2 linked regions of the Streptomyces clavuligerus genome follow. The protein of the gene in region 1 interacts with the protein of each later gene in a pairwise test. Links are inferred from orthologs where the notes say so. Each region holds a gene or a part of one and is shown on either strand. Other genes may lie near its edges.

Region 1 (3,246 bases):
GATCAGGGCGCGGAGCAGGCAGCGGGATAGGGGCGCCGTCCCCTCGTACACGGGTGCGCGCGTACCCGCATCCGGGTGGCGGGCGCACCGGGTGGCGGAACGGGCCCCACCGGAACGACTCCCTCCCGGCGAGGTCCCTCCCGGAACGAGTCCGTACCGGAGAGGTCCGTACCGGAACGGGGGCCGCGCCTGCCCCTGTGACGGCCCCCTGTAGCCTCGGCTCACCGCACACGTATGTCTGCAAGGAGCTGCCACATGACCCAGCGCACCCTCGTCCTGCTCAAGCCCGACGCCGTCCGGCGCGGGCTGATCGGCGAGATCATCGGCCGCATCGAGGCCAAGGCCGGCTGGACCATCGCCGCTCTGGAGCTGCGGACTCTCGGTCTTGAGACCCTGGAGCAGCACTACGGGGAGCACCGGGGCAAGCCCTTCTACGAGCCGCTGATGGCCTTCATGTCCTCCGGCCCGGTGGTCGCGCTGGTCGTCGAGGGCGAGCGGGTCATCGAGGGCGTCCGGCAGCTCGCCGGGCCGACCGACCCCATCGCCGCCGCCCCCGGCTCCGTCCGTGGCGACTTCGGCACCATCGTCCGGGAGAACCTGATCCACGCCTCGGACTCGGAGGAGTCCGCCATTCGGGAACTGAAGATTTTCTTTCCGGGACTCTCCTGACCTTCCCTCAGCCAAACAGCGCTCTTGACCTGGGGCGACCGAAGGAATTCGGTCGCCCTTCGGTATATGCGAACGCAATGCGGGAACGGATCGACGCAACACTTCGTCACCTGTACAGAGGTGGACCACCGCGCCGTGCGCAGGGAAGCGGCATTACGATGGAACCCTCACGCCAGAGCACCCACCTCGCCATCCTGAAAAGCCGTCAACGCTCGATTTGGGAAGGCCAGACGCATCCTCATGGGGAACAACATGTCGTTCATCGGCCGTGATATGGCTGTCGACCTCGGGACCGCCAACACGCTGGTGTACGTCAGGGGCCGCGGGATCGTTCTCAACGAGCCGTCCGTCGTCGCCATCAACACCAACACCGGCGGCATCCTGGCCGTCGGCTCCGAGGCGAAGAAGATGATCGGCCGGACCCCGGGCAACATCGTGGCCGTCCGGCCCCTGAAGGACGGCGTCATCGCCGACTTCGAGATCACCGAGCGGATGCTGCGCTACTTCATCCTCAAGATCCACAAGCGGCGCTATCTGGCCCGGCCGCGGGTCGTCGTCTGTGTGCCCTCGGGGATCACCGGAGTGGAGCGCCGCGCGGTCATCGAGGCGTCGACCCAGGCCGGAGCCCGTCAGGTGCACATCATCGAGGAGCCGATGGCCGCGGCGATCGGCTCCGGTCTCCCCGTCCACGAGGCCACCGGCAACATGGTCGTGGACATCGGCGGCGGCACCACCGAGGTCGCCGTGATCTCGCTCGGCGGGATCGTCACCGCGCAGTCCATCCGGGTCGCCGGGGACGAGCTGGACAACGCCATCATCCAGCACATCAAGAAGGAGTACTCCCTTCTTCTCGGCGAGCGGACCGCCGAGCAAATCAAGATCACCATTGGTTCGGCCTATGACCTGGACCAGGACGAGCACACCGAGATCCGCGGCCGTGACCTGGTCTCCGGACTGCCCAAGACCGTGGTCATCTCGGCGGCCGAGGTCCGCAAGGCCATCGAGGAGCCCGTCAATTCGATCGTCGACGCCGTCAAGACCACCCTCGACAAGTGCCCGCCGGAGCTGTCCGGCGATGTGATGGACCGGGGCATCGTCCTCACCGGCGGCGGCGCGCTGCTGCGCGGGCTGGACGAGCGGCTGCGCCGGGAGACCGGAATGCCGATCCATATCGCCGAGGACCCGCTGGACTCGGTGGCCCTCGGCTCGGGCAAGTGCGTGGAGGAGTTCGAGGCGCTCCAGCAGGTGCTGGACGCCCAGCCGCGCCGCTGACGGCGCCGCGGCCGGTCGAGAGCGGGGGGCGCGATCCGTCCCCCTGGGTCCCTTCGGGTCCCGGGGGGAGCCCCTGTATGGGTGCCTGCCGGTCCATGCAGCTGATCGTTGATATACAGACATCTCCATTCCTACGAGGAAGGCACGGCCGCCGCACGTGAGGGACACACGAGAGAGCCGTCTGCTCCTGGTGCTGCTGATCGCCATCGCGTTCGCACTGATCACGGTGGACATCCGCGGCGGACAGGACTCACCGCTCGACGGCGCCCGGCAGGCCGCCGCCACGGTCTTCGGACCGGTGCAGAACGGGGTCGCCACGGCCGTCGACCCGGTCGGCAACGCCATCGCCGCCGTCCGCGACTCGGGCGAGCGCCACGACCGTGTCCGCACCCTGGAACGGGAGAACGCCGAGCTGCGGACCAGACTCGGCAGCGACGACCGCAACCGCAGCCGCGCCCGCGAGCTGGACCGCATCCTGCGGACCGCGGGGGCCGGCCAGTACGGCATCAAGGCGGCCGAGGTCGTCGCCATAGGAGCGGCCCAGGGCTTCTCCTGGACCGTCACCATCGACATCGGCTCCCGCGACGGCGTCAAGCGGGACATGACCGTGCTCAACGGGGACGGACTGGTCGGCCGGATCACCACCGTCGGCCCGCACACCGCGACCGTGCTGCTCGCCATCGACCCCGACTTCGCCGTCGGCACCCGGCTGGAGAAGAGCGACGAGCTGGGCTTCGCCAACGGCCAGGGCGACCGCCCGCTCTCCGTGCAGCTCCTCAACGGCAAGCACAAGGTGAAGAAGGGCGACCGGCTCGTCACCTTCGGCTCCCAGGCCGACCGGCCCTTCGTCCCCGGCGTCCCGATCGGCGAGGTCGTCCGGGTCGACCCCTCCCGCGGCGATCTGACCCGGACCATCTACGTGGAGCCGTACGCCGGTTTCAGCAAACTCGACGTCGTCGGTGTGGTGGTGCAGGCGCCGCGGACCGACCCCCGGGACGTCGTACTGCCGCCGAAGCCCGAGAAGCCCCGGCCCGCGCCGACGGTCACGGTGACCGTCACCCCGGGCGCGACCGGCGGGCCCGACGGGGCCGAGGGCACGGACGGGACCGACGGAGCCACGGAGACCGACGGCACCGATAGCACCGACGGCACCGACGGCACCGATGTCCAGGGCGACCGCCGCCCACTGGACTCCCCGGCGCCCCGCCTCTCCCCGGACCCGCGGGGCAGCGCGTCCCCCCGGAGCGACGACCAGAACACCCAGCAGCAGCACTAGGAGCTGAGCCGCCATGCGCTTCAACCGGA
Region 2 (3,166 bases), 540 kb from region 1 along the record:
TCGTCTCCCTGGACACCGACGCCATCGGGGAGCGCGTCCGTGAGCGGCTGCCGCGCGTCGGCTCCGTGGAGGTCTCCCGTGACTGGCCCCGGGGCGTCACCCTGGAGGTGACCGAACGTCAGCCCGTGCTGCTGCTCGTCCAGGGGAAGCGCTTTGTCGAGGTGGACCGCGAAGGGGTCCGGTTCGCGACCGCGCACCGGCCGGTCAAGGGGGTACCCCGGCTCGAACTCGCCGCCGAGCGCTCCCCGGGCCTGCGCCGCTTCCCGCTCTCCCGGCTGACCGAGGAGGCGGTACGGGTCAGGGGCGAACTGCCGGGAAAGGTCGCCGACGAGCTGCGTACCCTGGTAGTGCGTTCATATGACGACATGGTCCTGGAGTTGACCGGGGGGCGCACGGTGGTGTGGGGGAGCCCCGAAGAGGGTGAGGCGAAGGCGCGCGCCCTCACCGCGCTTCTGAAAGCCGCACCCCGGGCCCGGCACTTCGATGTGAGTGCTCCCACCACCCCGGCGGTGTCCGGGAGTTGACGCCGGAGCACCTCTCCCGGCCCCCTGGGTGGTCAGCGCAACGGCTGATCACATAGGGTGAAAAGAAAAACGGGAGGTTCGGCGTGTTCATTGAACGCGCGCCGCTTGTCGACTTAGTGTCCTGTTCGGGGAGTCCAGCGAACAGACACACGGGTAACCCTAAACTTCAACGTTAGGGTTCGGGTCGGCGCGGTCGGACCGCCCCATCGGCATCAGCCGCCGCCGCGCGGGTACAGCGCGGGGGCGGCACGTATTTCGAGGCGAGAGGCCTTCGACGTGGCAGCACCGCAGAACTACCTCGCAGTCATCAAGGTCATCGGTGTCGGCGGCGGTGGTGTCAATGCCATCAACCGAATGATCGAGGTCGGTCTCAAGGGCGTCGAGTTCATCGCCATCAACACCGACGCTCAGGCGTTGTTGATGAGCGACGCCGACGTCAAGCTCGACGTCGGCCGCGAACTCACCCGGGGACTCGGCGCGGGCGCCAACCCGGCCGTCGGCCGCAAGGCCGCCGAGGACCACCGCGAGGAGATCGAGGAGGTCCTCAAGGGGGCCGACATGGTCTTCGTCACCGCTGGTGAGGGCGGCGGCACCGGCACCGGCGGCGCGCCCGTCGTGGCCAACATCGCGCGCTCCCTGGGCGCCCTGACGATCGGTGTGGTCACCCGGCCCTTCACCTTCGAGGGCCGCCGCCGCGCCAACCAGGCGGAGGACGGCATCGCCGAGCTCCGCGAAGAGGTCGACACCCTCATCGTCATCCCCAACGACCGGCTGCTGTCCATCTCGGACCGCCAGGTCAGCGTGCTCGACGCGTTCAAGTCCGCCGACCAGGTACTGCTCTCGGGCGTCCAGGGCATCACCGACCTCATCACCACGCCCGGTCTGATCAACCTCGACTTCGCCGACGTCAAGTCCGTGATGTCCGAGGCCGGGTCCGCCCTCATGGGCATCGGCTCGGCCCGGGGCGACGACCGTGCGGTGGCGGCGGCCGAGATGGCGATCTCCTCGCCGCTCCTGGAGGCGTCCATCGACGGCGCCCGCGGGGTGCTGCTGTCCATCTCCGGCGGCTCCGACCTCGGTCTCTTCGAGATCAACGAGGCGGCCCAGCTGGTGAGCGAGGCGGCCCACCCCGAGGCCAACATCATCTTCGGCGCGGTCATCGACGACGCCCTCGGCGACGAGGTCCGGGTCACGGTCATCGCCGCGGGCTTCGACGGCGGTCAGCCGCCGGTCCGCCGGGACACCGTCCTCGGCTCCGCGGGCGCCAAGCGCGAGGAGGCGCAGCCGCCCGCGCAGCGCCCCGAGCCCTCGTCCCGCCCGATCGGCCTCGGCTCGGTACCGGTGCGCGAGGAGCCTCCGGCCGAGCCCGCCCCGGTCCAGGCCGACCGCGGCCCGGCCATCACCCCGCAGGTCCCGCCGGCCCGTCCCTACCCGGACACCTCGGCCGAGGAACTGGATGTCCCGGACTTCCTGAAGTGACCGTGCGGCACGACGCGATACACGCGAACGGCGCCCACTTCGCCTTCACCACCCGGTGGGGCGGGGTGAGCGCCGTTCCGTACGAGGAGCTGAACCTCGGCGGAGCGGTCGGCGACGACCCCGGGGCCGTACGGACCAACCGGGAGACCGCCGCCAAGGCGCTCGGGTTCGACCCGGGCCGGGTGGTCTGGATGAACCAGGTGCACGGCCGGGAGGTCGTACGGGCCGACGCGCCCTGGGGCACGGGGCCGGTTCCGGCGGTGGACGGGGTGGTCACCACCCGGCGCGGCCTGGCCCTCGCCGTGCTGACCGCCGACTGCGTCCCCGTTCTGCTGGCCGATCCGGTGGCCGGGGTGGCGGGCGCCGCCCACGCGGGCCGGATCGGGATGGCCCTCGGGGTGGTCGCCGCCACCGTCGGGGCGATGGCGGAACTGGGCGCGCGGCCCGAGCGGATCGTCGCCCGCACCGGGCCCGCGATCTGCGGCCGGTGCTATGAGGTGCCCGCCGCAATGCGCGCGGAGGTCGCCGCAGCGGAGCCGGCCGCCTGGGCCGAGACCGCCTGGGGCACCCCGGGCATCGATGTCGTCGCCGGGGTCCACGCCCAGCTCGCGGCGGTCGGGGTGCGGGACCGGCAGGCATCGCCGGTGTGCACCCGGGAATCACAGGACCACTACTCGTACCGCCGCGACCGCACCACCGGGCGGCTCGCCGGATATGTCTGGTTGGAGCCGTTCTCCGAGGGGGCGGGCGCCGCTTCCCCGGCAGGAGAGACAGCAGCATGACGGAACGACACGAGCTTCCGGACCCGGCGCGCCGGGACGAACTCGCCGAAAATCTGGCGAAGGTGGAGGAACGTATCGCCGCCGCCTGCGCCGCCGCCGGGCGGAAGCGGGAGGAGGTGACCCTCGTCGTGGTCACCAAGACCTATCCCGCGAGCGATGTCCGCCTTCTGTATGAACTCGGTGTGAGAAACGTCGCCGAGAACCGCGATCAGGACGCCGCCCCCAAGGCCGCCGCGTGCGCCGATCTCGATCTCCAATGGCACTTTGTCGGTCAGTTGCAGACGAACAAGGTCCGTTCTGTACTGGGATATTCCGATGTGGTGCAGTCGGTCGATCGTATGAAGCTGGTCACGGCGCTCTCCTCCGCGGCGGTCCGCGCGG

Evidence for each region.
Region 2: the proteins of CRV15_RS19570 (region 1) and ftsZ interact in binary tests that used the Escherichia coli proteins (3 or more experiments, as listed by UniProt). The link is inferred for Streptomyces clavuligerus from one-to-one orthologs.

The regions. Positions count from the first base shown.
Region 1 is NZ_CP027858.1:4,650,326-4,653,571, forward strand. The notes cover bases 1-2,931. They hold CRV15_RS19570 (rod shape-determining protein), read left to right. Parts: upstream 1-921; coding sequence 922-1,941; downstream 1,942-2,931. Other genes in these bases: CRV15_RS19560 (DUF4233 domain-containing protein), read left to right, coding at 1-30; ndk (nucleoside-diphosphate kinase), read left to right, coding at 256-669; mreC (rod shape-determining protein MreC), read left to right, coding at 2,099-2,931. Outside these bases: more of mreC, read left to right, coding at 2,932-3,217; rod shape-determining protein MreD, read left to right, coding at 3,231-3,246. UniProt on the Escherichia coli protein: Forms membrane-associated dynamic filaments that are essential for cell shape determination. Acts by regulating cell wall synthesis and cell elongation, and thus cell shape.
Region 2 is NZ_CP027858.1:5,189,449-5,192,614, forward strand. What follows is about bases 51-2,901. They hold ftsZ (cell division protein FtsZ), read left to right. Parts: upstream 51-800; coding sequence 801-2,003; downstream 2,004-2,901. Other genes in these bases: CRV15_RS21855 (cell division protein FtsQ/DivIB), read left to right, coding at 51-524; pgeF (peptidoglycan editing factor PgeF), read left to right, coding at 2,000-2,785; CRV15_RS21875 (YggS family pyridoxal phosphate-dependent enzyme), read left to right, coding at 2,782-2,901. In the rest of the region: more of CRV15_RS21855, read left to right, coding at 1-50; more of CRV15_RS21875, read left to right, coding at 2,902-3,166. UniProt on the Escherichia coli protein: Essential cell division protein that forms a contractile ring structure (Z ring) at the future cell division site. The regulation of the ring assembly controls the timing and the location of cell division.